DNA from 2 places in the Streptomyces umbrinus genome. Region 1 is predicted to be linked to the other one. Evidence: riboswitches for the same ligand, from Rfam matches in the RefSeq annotation. Region 1 holds a riboswitch; the other holds the start of a gene.
The links. A riboswitch is a leader RNA that binds a small molecule or an ion and turns the genes downstream of it on or off. The one in region 1 is predicted to bind cobalamin.
Positions count from the first base shown of each region.

Region 1 (7,520 bases):
CGCGATGTTCTACGGGGAGGTCCTGGAGTGGGCCACCTCGGAACCCGGCTGCATCGAGGTCCACTACGACGGCGACGAGGTCGTGCTGCGCAGCGACGGCGACGTGGTGGCCCGTATCCACTCCGGTGCGGTGGAGGCGGCGCCCGATCCCACGGTCCGGCCGCACTGGCAGGTCCACTTCGCGGTCGACGACGTCGACGCGTGCGTGAGTGCGGCGCTGGCCCACGGGGGCAGAGTCCAGGAGGGCGCGTCCTCGCAGGAGGCGGTGCTGCGGGACCCCGACGGCGCGCAGTTCACGGTCGCGTCGCGGAAGGAGCGGTGAGGCCGTGCCTGCCGGAACGATGGGATCGCGCCACCAGAATGAATGCCTCCGGCTGAAAAAAGCCCATCAATGACCGGAATTGATGAACGTGGCACTGGGTTATCCGCGAATCGATCGAAACCGCTTGCTTCCGCCGCGTCACCACGCGTAGACCTGTCCCCCGCAACACTTGTGTTTCGGGGGGATGTTGGCATATGCAAGGAACTGTCGACGGATTCAGCTATGGAATGGTCACGCCGCTGGCCGCCTACGTCATGGCATGCCTGGGGGCGGCCCTGGGGCTGCGCTGCATCACTCGGTCACTGCGCAACGACCAGTCGTGGAAGCCGGGCTGGCTGGCGCTGGGAGCGGCATCGATCGGATGCGGAATATGGACGATGCATTTCATCGCCATGATCGGATTCCAGGTCGAGGAAAGCCGTATTCGCTATGACGTCGGCCTGACGATTCTCAGCCTCGCCGTGGCGATTGTCGTCGTCGGCCTGGGAGTTTTCGCCGTCGGCTACCGCGGCGCGAACACGGCGACCCTCCTCATGGCGGGCACCTTCACGGGCATCGGGGTCGCAGCCATGCACTACATAGGCATGGCTGCCATCCGCGTGAACGGCAGCCTGCAGTACGACGTCCGCACCGTGGCCCTCTCCGTCGTGATCGCCATCCTCGCCGCGACCGCCGCACTCTGGGCCGCGGTCGCGATCCGCGGCTTCATGACCAGCCTGGGGGCCAGCCTCGTCATGGGCGTCGCCGTCTCCGGCATGCACTACACGGGCATGGCGGCCGTCAGCGTGCACCTCCACGACGCGACCGGCTCGCCAGGCGCCGGCGGCTCCGCCTACACGCTCCTGCTCCCCATGCTCCTCGGCCCCGCCCTCTTCCTGCTGCTCGCGGGAGTGGTCGTGATGTTCGACCCGATGCTGGTCCTCGGGGACGGCGACTGGAGGCGACCCGTCACCGGCCGACGTGCGCCCACGCGGCAGGCGGCCTGGGCCGAAGAGTCCGGCTCCCTTTTCGAGGCGCCGTCCGACGCGAGTCGGCGCGCGTACGGGCAGGCGGCGCCGGCACCGCGCAACCTGTGAGCGCGCGCCGGCTCCGCGGCCCGGCGCGGGATCTCGATCGCCGGGCAGCGGGCCGTTCTCCCTCGCCGGTCCGCTTCAGCGGGTTCGTCGGTCCGCTTCAGCGGGTTCGTCGGTCCGCTTCAGCGGGCAGTGGTCACGCCGGGTCGATGCGGGAGACGCTGCCACCGATGGCGAGCACGTACAGCTCGCCGTCGCCGCTCTGTACGAACGAGATGACCTCCCCGCCGTTGACTCCGAGGTCGCTCTCGCCGGTCACCTTCCCGTTCCTCATCCGCAGGGTGCGCAGAGTCCCGTCGCAGTAGTCGCTGAACACGTACTGCCCCCTGAGGGCCGGTATCGCCCTGCCGCGGTAGACGTATCCGCCGGTCACCGAGCAGCCCAGCCCGGTGCGGTCGTACTCGTGGACCGGCGGCACGTGGTTCGCGGGTTCCGTGCCGCCGCGGAAGGGATGGGTGCCCTCCATCTGGGACCAGCCGTAGTTCTCGCCGCCCCTGCTCTTCGCCGGGGCCCAGTCGATCTCCTCCCAGTCGCTCTGGCCGACGTCACCGATCAGCAGGTCGCCGGTGTGTGCGTCGAAGGAGAACCGCCATGGGTTGCGCAGCCCGTACGCCCAGATCTCGTCCTTCGCGTTCGGGTCGTTCACGAAGGGGTTGTCCCGCGGGATCGCGTACGGCTTGCCGCCCTGCGGGTCGATCCGCAGCATTTTGCCGAGCAGCGTGTCGAGGTTCTGTCCGTTGCCGTGCGGGTCGCCGCCCGAGCCGCCGTCGCCGAGCGCGATGTAGAGGTAGCCGTCGGGGCCGAACCTGATGTCACCGCCGTTGTGGTTCGGGTAGGGCTGCGTCTGGGTGATGACGGTGCGCCGGGTGTTCGGCCGGATCTTGCCGTTCCGTACGGCGAACTCGTCGACGGTGCTGGTGCCTTCGAGGTTCGTGTACGAGATGTAGAAGTGCGCGAACCGCTTGTCGAACGCGATGCCCAGCAGGCCGCGTTCGCCGTCGGTGGTGGTGTCGCCGGATATGTCGAGGACGGGTTCGCCGAGCCCCTTGTCGTCCAGGACCCGTACCGTGCCCGCGCGTTCGGCTATCCAGACCGTGCCACCGGGCCCGGCGGCGCCGGCGATCGGGTTCTGGGCTTTGGCCACTTCCCTCAGCGCGACCTTCGCCGCCTGACGTGGGGCGGCGGGCTCGTCGGCGGACGCGGTGGTCAGGGCGAGGGATGCGACGAGGCAGATGGTGCCGATGAACGCCGTGCTTCGGGTGCGAACTTTCACCGTGACCCTCCATGAGGCGGGGAGTGGGGAAGTCACCCGGCTGCCTGGGGCAGGGTTGTGTGGGTGTCGCCCGAGCCAGCACGCAACCTGGGTGGGGGGATTGTGTGCCGCTGGCCACGGATGAGGATACTGGGGCAGGGCGGTTTGGCCTAGACCAATAACCAGCCCAACTGCCCCTGTTCCGCTGTGGGTTCACATCCCGTTCGGCTGTGGGTTCACGTCCCGCACCCACCGCGCACGTCAGACCAGGCGCGGGATCTCGATCGCCGGGCAGCGGTCCATGACCATGTCGAGGCCGGCCGCACGGGTGCGGTCGTACGCGGACTCGTCGATGACGCCCAGCTGGAACCAGACCGCCTTGGCGCCGATGGCGACCGCCTCGTCGGCGACGGGACCGGCGAGGTCGCTGTTGACGAACACGTCGACGACATCGACGTCGAAGGGGATGTCCTCCAGCGAGGCGTACCCCTTCTCACCGTGGACCGTCTCGGCCTTCGGGTGGACCGGCACTATGCGCTTGCCGTAGCGCTGGAGAACGTCCGCCACGCCGTACGCGGCACGCCGCTCGTTCGACGACAGGCCGACGATCGCCCAGGTGTCGCCGGACTCGCTGAGGATCTTGCGGATCGTTGCCGGGTCGCCGTACACGGTCGGCCTCCTTGGGATGTGTACGCGGGATGCGTACGAGGGCTGCTGCGCGCGACAACAGCGAGCGCGGCGCGGTGATTCCCCTGCCACCGGGCTCGCGCCGGGACGGTGGCTTCAGCGCGACGGCGTCAGCGTGACACGGAGGCGGCCACCAGCAGTTCCACGTTGCGGTCGCCGGGACCGCCGGCCCAGCCCTCGTGGACGCCGGCCGTCATGCCCGCGGCCAGGCCGGGGGCGTTGTACGACAGCTCCCGGTACAGGGAGGCCAGGCCCACCGCCGACAGGTCGGTGAAGTCCGGGTCGGTGCGGTGAGGGGCGGCCGACTCGACAAGGGTGGTGAACAGGGACACCGTGCCGTCCCCGTTGTCGGCCAGTTCGATCACGCGGGCGTGGTGCGGGTAGTCCAGGTGGGAGGCGGTGTTGACCTCCCAGAAGGACCGGGCGGGCGTGGGGTGCGCGTGGGGCGTGATCCGGTTGACATGGCTGTGTCCGTTGATCCAGGCCACCACGTTCGGGAACCGGTGGAGCAGGGCCAGGACCTCCGCACCGTCGTGCCGCGGCTCCTCGCCGCGGGCGGCGTCGGTGCGGCGGGTCATGCTCGGACTGTGGTGGTGGCTGAAGACCAGGACATGGGCGTCGTCGGCCCCGGCGTTGCGTACGAGGCGGCCGTCGGCGTCGTAGGACCGGGAGTTGTGCGCGGCCAGCGTCCGCTCCAGCCAGCGATGCTGATCGGTGCCCAGCGAGCCCTCGTAGTGGCCGCTTCGGTACGTCGTGTCGATGCTGATGCCGATGACGTTCTCGGCGACCCGGAACGTGTAGTACATCCGGTCGCCGTCCAGGTTGTTCTCCGTGTAGCCGTGGCCGACCGGGCCCGCTCCGGCGTGGACGGGGTCGAGATGCGCGGCCAGATAGTCGTGCGGGGTGCACAGGCGGCGCCGTTCGTCGGCCGTCACCGTCCGCGCCGAGGCCGCGTGCCGCTTCAGGATCGCCGAGAGCACCTCGCTCTTGGGGTCGTCGCCGGAGTTCAGCGCCTTCGCGTAGGCGGCCGCGTCCGTGGCCGGGACCGAGAGCAGCTTGCGGGAGCCGACGGCGAAGTCGCCCAGCGCGGGGGACAGACAGCCGCCGGGAATGTCGTCGTGGTTGCCGACCGTGGAGTACCAGGGGATGTCGAGCCCCGGGCTGGTCACGGGCCGTATCGCGGCGTCGAGGAAGCCGGGTATGCGGGGCAGCCCGCGCCGCTTGTCCAGGTCGCGCAGGGCAGCGTCGTCCGGGTGCCAGTAGAGAGGCAGGCCGGAGTTCTGAACGCCTTCGTACACCGACGGATCCCCGCTGTTGGGAGTGATCCTGCCGCCGCTCATCAGCGTGAGGAACCACTCCAGTTCGATCGCGGAGTTGTTGTCGACGTTGTCGCCCGTCGTCATCACGAAGGTGGGCGCGAGGCCGGTGTGCGGGCCCTCGCCGAGTGCGTTCACCTGCTCCACGAGCGCCACCGCCCCCGCCACCGTCAGCGCCTCCTGGGCCCGCCACGCGGCGGGCCTGCGCGACCGCAGGAACTCGGTGCGCAGCGGGTTCTGCACGTCCGTGAGGTGCAGGTCGGTGAACTGCACGAAGCACGCGAGCGGTGTGCGCCGGTCCTGGCGGCCGGTGGCGGCGGGCGCGAGATCTCCGCGTACGACGATGGGCCAACCGGGGCCCGAGACGAGGCGGCGGTAGGTGTCGGCGTGCGCGTGGCCGCTGAGGCGAGCCGTCGTCTCCAGGGTTGTCGCCGCGTACGGGGCCGCGCGTCGCGGCGCCCGGTGCGCCGGCCGTCGGATGGCGAGGGGCGCCTGCGGGGCCGCGCTCTCCGCGGCGGGGAGCGCGGAGGGGGTCGGGCGCTGCCGTGGGAAGAGGGCCGCGGCTCCGCCGGTCGCTCCCGCCGCGACGGCGCCGGACGCGAGCAGAAAGCGACGACGGTTGATCGAGGGTGCGGGTGCGGGTGCGGGTGCGGGTGCGGACGGGGACGGGGACGGGGAAGCGGGTGCGGACGAGGGCGGGGGAGTGGATGCGGTCCCCGCCGTTTCGGTCCCGGTCATGGGGTGGCCCTCCGGTGCCTCCGAGAGACTCAACTAGCGGAACCACTCATTCAGGCCGCGGGGGCAGGGGCGGGGGCAGGGGCGTGGCGTGGCCGTGAACACCGCCGGAACAGGTGGAGCGGCTGCTGGGCCCCGTCCTGCCGGTCCGCCCGCCGGTCCGCGGCACCCGCCGTGATAGCTTGCCGAGGCCAGTCGAACCCATGTACGTGGGTCAGGGAATCCGGTGGGAATCCGGAGCTGACGCGCAGCGGTGAGGGTGACGGGCGGGGCATCGGCCACTGGACCGGTATGACGGTCCGGGAAGGCGCCTCGTCCGGGTGACCCCGAGTCCGAAGACCTGCTGGCGGCCTCCGCGGTCACGCGCCGACGGGGGAGCACCGTACGACCGGGCTCCGCGTTCGAGCCCTCGACGACTGAGGAACTCCCGTGCCCGTCGCACGTCTTGCCCGTCCCGCTGCCCTCGTCCTGTCCGGGGCTCTCCTGCTGACCGGCTGCGGTTCGGGAGATTCGGAGGACTCGTCGTCCGATGCGGACTCCGGGGCCGCCGTCACCCTCGACAACTGCGGACAGACCGTACGCGTCGAGTCCCCGCCGAAGCGGGCCGTCTCCCTCAACCAGGGCACCACCGAGATCATGCTCTCGCTCGGCCTCGCCGACCGCATGGCCGGCACCGCGACCTGGACCGACCCGGTGATGAAGGGCCTGGAGAAGGCGAACGCGAAGGTGGAGCGGATCGCCGACAACAACCCCTCCTTCGAACGGGTCCTGGACGCCGACCCCGACTTCGTCGCCGCCTCGTTCGTGTCGACGCTCGGCAAGGGAGGCGTGGCCACCCGGGAGCAGTTCGAGAAGCTCGGCGTGCCCGCCTACGTCTCGCCGTCCGACTGCGTCGGCAAGGACAACGCCTCGGGCGGCGACGGCTCACGGAAGAAGGCCCTCGGCATCGACGCCGTCTACGGCGAAGTGCGCGACCTGGCCGAGGTGTTCGGCGTCGAGAAGCGGGGCGAGCAACTCGTCGCAGACCTCGAGCGGCGGACGAAGAAGGCCACTTCGGGGATCGACGCCTCCGACGTCACCCTCTTGTACTGGTTCGCCAACTCCGACTCGCCCTACATGGCGGGCTGTTGCGGCGCACCCGGCGTCATCACCCGGACCCTCGGCGCGAAGAACGTCTTCGACGACACACACGAGGAGTGGCCCCAGATCAACTGGGAGACCGTTGCCGACCGCGACCCAGATGTGCTCGTCATCGGCGACCTGACGCGCAAGTCGCAGACCGCCGAGTCCGCGAAGAAGAAGATCGAGTTCCTGGAGTCCGACCCGGTCACCAAGAACATGACCGCCGTCAGGAAGAAGCGGTACGTCCTGCTCAGCGGGCAGGCGATGAACCCGACCATCCGCACGGTCGAGGGCGTCGAGCAAGTCGCCTCCGCCCTGCGGGAGTTCGGGCTCACCGGGTGACACGGCCACGCCTGGGACTGCTCATCGCCGCGGGCGTCGCCCTGCTCCTCGCATCCGCCGCCGTCGCGATCACCGTCGGCCCCGCGGACATCCGGGTCGGCGACGTCTGGTCCGTGGTCGCGTCCCATCTCGGCTGGGGCAGCTCGGAGTTGACCCCGATCCGGGACGGGATCGTCTGGGAGCTGCGCCTGCCGCGCACGCTCCTGGCGGCCGTGTGCGGAGCCGGACTCGCCGTGTGCGGCGCGGTGATGCAGTCCCTGCTGCGCAACCCGCTCGCCGACCCGTTCGTCCTCGGGGTGTCCTCGGGCGCCTCGACCGGCGCCGTGATCGTGGTCGTCCTCGGTGTCGGCGGAGGCCTGGTCTCGGTCTCCGCGGGCGCGTTCCTCGGTGCGGTGCTGTCGTTCGGGCTCGTCCTGCTGCTCAGCCACACTCTGGGCGGGGCGACGGACCGGGTGGTGCTGAGCGGGGTCGCCGCGATGCAGCTCTTCTCCGCGCTCACCTCCTTCGTCGTGATGACCGCCGCGGACGCCGAGACCACCCGCGGGGTGCTGTTCTGGCTGCTCGGTTCGCTGAGCGGGGTCGGCTGGACCGACGTCTGGGTGTGCTTCGCGGTCCTCGCGGTGACACTGCTGGTGTGCCTCGGGTACGCGCGGGCGCTCGACGCGTTCGCC
Region 1 covers NZ_JAUSZI010000002.1:9,758,919-9,766,438, forward strand. Annotated here, with positions in the region: gene QF035_RS43130 (VOC family protein) at 1-322, shown strand, start outside; gene QF035_RS43135 (MHYT domain-containing protein) at 517-1,398, shown strand; gene QF035_RS43140 (PQQ-dependent sugar dehydrogenase) at 1,532-2,668, opposite strand; gene QF035_RS43145 (CoA-binding protein) at 2,909-3,316, opposite strand; gene QF035_RS43150 (TIGR03767 family metallophosphoesterase) at 3,445-5,388, opposite strand; cobalamin riboswitch at 5,561-5,747, shown strand; gene QF035_RS43155 (ABC transporter substrate-binding protein) at 5,815-6,849, shown strand; gene QF035_RS43160 (FecCD family ABC transporter permease) at 6,846-7,520, shown strand, end outside.

Region 2 (7,520 bases), 1.2 Mb from region 1:
TGTCGACGGCTTTCTGGACGGTCCGCAGCGGTTGGTCGAGAGTTCCGGCGGCCGAGTCGTTCCCGTTGACGGCCACGACGACGGTCGACGCCGCGGCTGCCGGGGTCGGTAGCACCATCGTCGCCAACACGGCACTCAACACTGTCCCGGTGAGCCTGCCCGCGATGCGCACGAGGCCTCCTTGTCTGCCGATCCGAAGGTTGTCGCGGGTGAGTGGTCGCACACACCGGGTTGGTTGCCGGGGTGTGCGCACCCGCCACGACGGATCGATATACCGAACGCAGTTCGGTAAACCGGTCAGAACGTAGAGTGCGGCCGTGACCACGTCAATAACTTCGACACGCTCAGCCACTTCTGGCTCCGCGGTCCGGTGCGCAGGCGGGTTTGGCCTGGCGATGCCCGGCTACCCGAACGGCGTGTCACTAACAGAGCAACAGGAACTCGTTCGTTTCCTCGAGGACCGGTTCGCCTGTGCGCAGGCCTGTACCGAGTGCGCACGGATCTGCGCCCTGCGCGCGAGCCTCGCCGAACTCGACGGCCCCGACGACCAGCAGGAGTTGAGGCGCAAGGGCATCCTCTGCGCGGAGGTCTGCGACGCGACCTGCCGCGCCCTGGCTGAGCAGACCACGCAGGCCGAGGCCGGGATGCGCGCCCAGGTGGAGTGGTGTCGTGCCGTCTGCCTGGAGACCGCCGATGTCTTCGACCGGAGCCGCGGTGCCGAGAAGGGCGCCGAGGCCTGCCGCGACTGCGCACGCGCCTGCACGGAGTTCCTCGCCCTGCTGAGGTGAGGCTCCGTGGAACGCCACCCGCTCCGAGGTGCCGGGTCCCGGAGAGCTGTTCAGGCGGGCGCCCGTCGGGGCCTCACTCTCCGAGGGCTCTCCCGACTCGTACATTCCAGCGCCCGGCCCGCCCGCTGAACTCCGTCACGACCAACGGCGGCACGTCGACACGCCAGAACGCCGAGTCCGGGGCCCCGAGCGTCCGCACCACCCCGGCGCGTACGATCTCCGGCTCGACGACGGCGATGATCCGCACGGAGCCTGCTCCTGAACCCTCGGCTGAGCCAGATCTTGAAGCCCCGGAACTCGGATCCGCCGCCGTCTCCAGCCACTTCGCGACGCGCTCGCACATCCCGGCCACCGACTCGCCGCCGTGCGGGGCGGACGACGGGTCCGTCAGCCAGCGCCCCACGGCCTCCGGCTCGTCGGCGCTCACCTCGGCGAGCGTGGCCCCGCGCCAGCGGCCCACGTCCAGGCCGGACAGCTCCGGCGGCTCGGTGACGGCGAGGGTGTCGAGCCCGAGGGCCGCCGCCGTCTCCCGGCAGCGAACGGTGGGCGAGACCAGGACCTGGTCGGCGGCCGGCAGCGAGCCCGCGGCGGCCTCGGCGAGCCGCAGCCCGGCCGGGTCCAGGGGGCATCCGTCGTCGAAACGTGCCTCCCGCAACGCCGCGCTCATCGCTGGTGAGATCAACATCACTCGGCTGGTCATCGGCCCGCCCTCGCGTTCCACACGTGCTCAACACCCCTGTCCGTACCGGGAATTGGGGGCGTGACCAGGGCACCGGCGCGCCCCCGGCATTCCGTGCGCCCTTGGCCGCGCCTCTGCTTCGCGGTACCTTCTCGTCGATATTGACGACGGTACGACGGAAGCCGGTGAGAATCCGGCACGGTCGCGCCACTGTAAGCCCCGCACAACCGCCCCCCGCCAGGGGAGGCGGAGGTCGAGCAAGTCAGACCCGTGGCCGTCGTCCTGTGCACCACCGAGATGGGACGCGAGTTCCCCCAGGAGGTCCTGCCATGGCGCAGTCCGCCGTCGCTCAGCCGACCGTAACCACCCCCGACGTACCCGCAAAGCTGCCGATCGGCGCGATCGCCCCCTGGGCGGTCTTCCTCGGCATCCTGATGCTGGTGCTGCTCTACTTCGTCGGCGCCGAACAGGGCGCCACCTCCCTGGTCTCCGGCGAAGGCGTGCACGAGTGGGTGCACGACGCCCGCCACCTGCTCGGCTTCCCCTGCCACTGACGGCGACAAAGAACCGACAGGACAACCCAATGAACTCCGTCACCGTCAGAAATCTCCTGGTGCGCGGCATGCTCGCGGGTCTTGCCGCGGGCGTGCTCGCCCTGGTCGTCGCCTACTTCCTGGGGGAACCCCGCGTGGACGAGGCCATCGCGTTCGAGGAGGCCCACGCCCACGAACACGGCGGCGAGGAACTCGTGACCCGTGCCATGCAGTCCACCGGCGGTCTGTCCACCGGCGTCCTCGTCTACGGGGTCGCGTTCGGCGGCATCGCCGCTCTCGCGTACTGCTTCGCGCTCGGCAGAATCGGCCGCTTCGGGCCGCGCGCGAGCGCGCTGCTGCTGGCGGGCGCCGGTCTGGTCGCGGTCTACCTGGTGCCGTTCCTCAAGTACCCGGCGAACCCGCCCGCCGTCGGCGACCCCGACACCCTCAACCAGCGCACCGCGCTGTTCCTCCTGATGATCGTGCTCAGCGTGCTGCTGGCCGTCGCCGCGGTGATCCTCGGCAAACGCCTCGCACCGCGCCTGGGCAACTGGAACGCCACGCTCGCCGCAGGCGGGTTCTTCGTCCTGGCCGTCGGCCTGGCGTACGCGTTCCTGCCGTCCTTCAACGAGGCGCCGGAAGGCTTCCCGGCGACCCTGCTGTGGCAGTACCGACTGGCGACCCTGGCCATCCAGGTGACCCTGTGGACCGCGTACGGCCTGGTCTTCGGGCTGCTCGCGGAGCGCGTGCTGGCTCCCAAGCCGGCCCGGGCCGAGGACGACAAGGCGGCCGAAGGACGGGCAACTCCCGTCGCGCACTGACCCGTTCAGACGCTGAGCGCTCACACACCGAAGGGCCCCTGGAGCACATTCCCGGGGCCCCTTCGTATGAGTGCGCATGAGTCCGTCCGTCAGGTGCGTACGTCACCGGCATTCCCAATTTCTGGAACACGTTCTACGGTGTGCGCCGTCAGGTCCGGGTGGCCGAACGAGCGGGCCAGTGGGAGCCAGGAGGCGCCGTGCATCTCGAATACACGCCGGAGCAGCAGCGGTTGCGCACCGAACTGCGCGCCTACTTCGCCGAGTTGGTCCCCGACGACGTGTACGCCCGCTACGGCGACCCGGCGGCGCAGAAGCGCTTCTACCGCGAGACCATCCGCCGGCTCGGTTCCGACGGCTGGCTCGGCGTGGGCTGGCCGAAGGAGTACGGCGGGCGCGGTCTGTCCCCGATGGAACAGTTCATCTTCTTCGACGAGGCCGCCCAGGCCGGTGTACCGCTGCCGCTGATGGCGCTCAACACGGTCGGGCCGACGATCATGCAGTTCGGTACCGACGAGCAGAAGGGGTACTTCCTGCCGAAGATCCTCTCCGGCGAGCTCGACTTCGCGATCGGCTACAGCGAACCCGACGCGGGCACGGACCTGGCCGCCCTGAAGACCAAGGCGGTCAGGGAGGGCGAGGAGGACACCGGCCACTACACGGTCAACGGCCAGAAGATCTGGACGACCAACGGCGACACCGCCGACTGGGTCTGGCTCGCCGTCCGCACCGACCCGGACGCCCCGCCGCACAAGGGCATCACCATGCTCCTCGTGCCGACCTCCGACCCCGGCTACTCCTGCACGATCATCAACACGCTCGCCTCGCACGACACCACCGCGAGCTACTACGAGAACATCCGCGTCCCCGCGTCCCGCCGGGTCGGCCAGGAGAACAAGGGCTGGCGGCTGATCACCAACCAGCTCAATCACGAGCGGGTCACCCTCGCCGCACACGGCACGATGGCCATCCGCGCGCTGCACGACGTACAGCGCTGGGCCATGGAGACCAAGCTCGCCGACGGCCGCCGCGTCGTCGACCTCCCCTGGGTGCGCCGCCGCCTCGCCCAGACCCACACGAAGCTCGACGCGATGAAACTCCTCAACTGGCAGATGGTGAACGCCGTCCAGGAGGGCACGCTCACCCCGCAGGACGCCTCCGCCGTCAAGGTGTACGGCTCCGAGGCCCGCCGGGACGCCTACGCCTGGCTCATGGAGGTCGTCGCCGTCGCCGGTGTCCTCAAGGAGGGCTCCGCGGGCGCCGTACTCCACGGCGAACTGGAGCGCGGCTACCGCTCGGCCGTTATCTTCACCTTCGGCGGCGGCAACAACGAGATCCAGCGCGAGATCATCTCGTGGATCGGTCTGGGGATGCCGAGGGTGCGGCGATAGCCCGAGGTGCCTGTTGATGTTGCTGGACATGAGTGGAGTGGGTCCCTTCTCCGCCCGCTGGGCATGGGTCTCGCACGTCGCGGCCTCGGCTTCGATCCGGGGCAACCGCGGGCGAGACGAGTCTCCGGCCGCGGCGCGTGTCGACGCATCGCCCATAAGCACGCACCCCGTTCAACCCTTCGGTGGAACGGCGCTCGTCGCGGCGTGCGGAGATCCGGTAGGCGCCGGGCCCGGCGGCCGGGTGAAATGGCGGGCGCAGGCGAGGAGAAGAACCGCCAGGGCGGCCGGTGCCGCGTAGGCGAGCCGGAAATCGCCGGTGGAGCCGAGGAGCCCGCTCACCGCCCCGCCGGTGACGACGCCCGCGTAGTTGAAGAGGTTCAGGCGGGCCAGGATCGCCTCCGAGGCGGCGGGGCGCAGTCGTGCGGCGGAGGCCAGACACAGCGGGGCCAGGACGGACGCCCCCAGGCCCACCGCGCCGGCCGCGAGTACGGCGAACGGCCAGCTGGGCGCGGCGGCCATGCCCGCCAGGGCGCCCGCGACCAACAGCGCGGCGATGCGGACGACGGCGACCGCTCCGATCCGCTGCACGAGGCGGTCGGTGGCCGCGCGGCCGACGACCGTGCCGGCCTGGTAGGCCGCGTACGCCATCGGCGCGACCGTGAGTGACGCGCTGAGGGTCTGGCGCAGGTAGACGGCCGACCAGGCCGAGACGGTGGAGTCCACGACGTAGACGACGAGGAGGACCAGGCCGAAGGGCAGGAGCCGGATCCACACGCGGCGCCCCAGGGGCGGCTCCGCCGGAGTGTCCGACGGCTCTTCGGAGGAGGCGGGCAGGGCGTGCGTGCGGATACAGAGGGCCAGGACGAGCAGGACGCCCGCCTGCAGGTTCAGTCCGTCCGCCACCGGCCACTCCAGCCGGGCCGCCCCGGCGGTGAGCAGGGCCGCGACGACGCCACCCACGCTCCACGCCGTGTAGAAGGAGCCGAAGACACTGCGGCCGTAGGCGCGTTCGATCGCCGCTGCCCGGGTGTTGCTCCCGACGTCGAGGGCGCCGACAGCGATCCCGAAGAGGATGTACGCGCAGCCGACCGCAGCCTTGCCGGGGGCCCACCCGATCAGCGTCAGCGCGGCGGCGGCCGTCAGCAGGGCTCCGCGCATCGTGGCCACGGGACCGGCGCGGCGGACCGCGGCCAGACCGAGGAAGCTGCCGCCCCCGGCCATCAGCGCCACCGTGACCATCAAGGCGGTCGTCAGCAGGGGAGCCAGTTTCAGATGTTCGGTGACGGCGGGGACGGTCGTGTACACGGCGGCGACGGACACACCTTGCGCGGCGAACGCGAGGGTCGCGACCCTTCGGGCGCCGGCCCTGGACGTGGGACGCCCGGCCTCCGCCCGGCCTGCGGCACTGAGGGACATGCCCAGACCGTAGCCACGCGCGGACGGGCGAACGCAGGGCGCCGGGGGCCGTGCAGGGGACTTCGGGGCCACCCCCGGCGACCGCTGATGCCCTGGGCGCGGGTCTGCCGGTCGTCACCTACGGGACGAACGAGACCGTTGAGAGACCCGGTGCGCGCGTGCGGAAGATTCACACGATGCTCACGGCGACCGACCCCGAGCCGGCCGCGGGGCCGGGACGCCGGACGTCGACGGCTACCTGCGGCGGCGGCTGGCGCAGGTGGCGTACGCCTCACTGCCGCCGTACGCCCATGAGTTGTACGGAAGATCCGTACGGTCACCCGGCACGGTGCCGCGGCAACCGCGACTCACCGGCACCGTGTGGCACTGCGTTCCCGCACGTCCATGTCGGCAACTGCCGCCCAAACACATTATCCGCGCGATGTCACGGCTCGGACCCGGCTCGCGCGTGGCCCCGTACAAAGTCGGACGACAGCTCGCCATACTGGACGGGCCAGGGGAGGGCGGGGCCGAACAACGGGGGCGATCGCAGCAGATGGGGGACACCAGGCTGATCCAGGGCCGGTACCGGTTGCTCGACCTGATCGGTCGAGGGGGGATGGGTGAGGTGTGGCGTGCCCGGGACGAGTCGCTGGGCAGACAGGTCGCCGTGAAGTGCCTCAAACCGTTGGGACAGCACCACGACAACTCGTTCACCCGTGTCCTGCGGGAGCGGTTTCGCCGCGAGGCGCGGGTGGCGGCGGCCCTCCAGCACCGCGGGGTGACCGTCGTCCACGACTTCGGTGAGTCGGACGGTGTGCTCTATCTGGTGATGGAGCTGCTGGACGGGCGCAACCTCAGTCAGCTCCTGGAGGACAACAAACAGCATCCGCTGCCCGTCGCCGACATCGTGGAGATCGGCGAGCAGGCGGCCGCCGCTCTGGCGTACACCCACCAACAGGGCATCGTGCACCGGGATCTGAAGCCCGCGAACATCATGCGGCTCGGCGACGGCACGGTGAAGATCTGCGACTTCGGCATAGCCCGCCTCGGGCACGACATCGGCTTCACCTCCAGACTCACCGGTACCGGCATCGCCATGGGCACCCCGCACTACATGTCGCCGGAGCAGATCGGCGGCGACCACGTCGACCACCGCAGTGACCTCTACTCCTTCGGCTGCGTGCTGTACGAGATCGCCACCGGGGCCCCGCCGTTCGACCTCGACGACGCGTGGGCGGTCCTGGTCGGCCACCGGGACACGGCTCCCGAGCCGCCGCGCCGCCATCGCGCCGAGCTCCCCGAGTTCCTGGACCGGATCATCCTGGACCTGCTGGCCAAGGAACCCGAGCAGCGGCCGCACGACGCCCGTGAGCTGGGCCGCCGCATCGGCGCGGGCCGCACGGCTCCGGCGTACGTGCCGACCGTGGTGTCGCCCCCGGTGCGGCCCGCGGCGCCCGAGCGGCCCGCCGCCCGCGAGGAGCGGCTTCCCTCCTGGACCCGCGGTATGACCACCGGCCACAAGGCGACGGGCGCGGGCCTGCGCACCACACCGCCCGACGCCGCCGCGGGCCTCACCGGCGACTGGATCGCCCGCACCGACACGCGCGGCACACAGGACCCGGGGACCGCCGAACGGCCCACACCGTCACCGGAGTTGGTCACCACCCTCACCGGCAGGCACAACGCGGGACTGAGCCTGGGGCGGCTCGGCCGCTGGGCGGAGGCGGGCGAGGTGCACCGCGCGGTCGCCGCCGAACGCGAACACGCCCTCGGCCCCGACCACCCCGACACGCTGGCCAGCCGCTACGAGGTCGGCTTCACCCTCAGCCGCACCGGCCGCCCCGCCGACGCGCTGCGCGAATACGGGCACGTGGCCCAGAACAGGGAGCACGTGTTCGGCCCCGACCACCCGG
Region 2 covers NZ_JAUSZI010000002.1:10,955,916-10,963,435, forward strand. Annotated here, with positions in the region: gene QF035_RS48620 (right-handed parallel beta-helix repeat-containing protein) at 1-118, opposite strand, end outside; gene QF035_RS48625 (ferredoxin) at 396-788, shown strand; gene QF035_RS48630 (histidine phosphatase family protein) at 862-1,488, opposite strand; cobalamin riboswitch at 1,600-1,759, shown strand; gene QF035_RS48635 (CbtB domain-containing protein) at 1,797-2,021, shown strand; gene QF035_RS48640 (CbtA family protein) at 2,051-2,821, shown strand; gene QF035_RS48645 (acyl-CoA dehydrogenase family protein) at 3,019-4,209, shown strand; gene QF035_RS48650 (MFS transporter) at 4,381-5,625, opposite strand; gene QF035_RS48655 (serine/threonine-protein kinase) at 6,161-7,520, shown strand, end outside.
Region 2: linked by a shared signal. The riboswitch ahead of QF035_RS48635 (CbtB domain-containing protein) and the one ahead of QF035_RS43155 (ABC transporter substrate-binding protein) in region 1 are both predicted to bind cobalamin.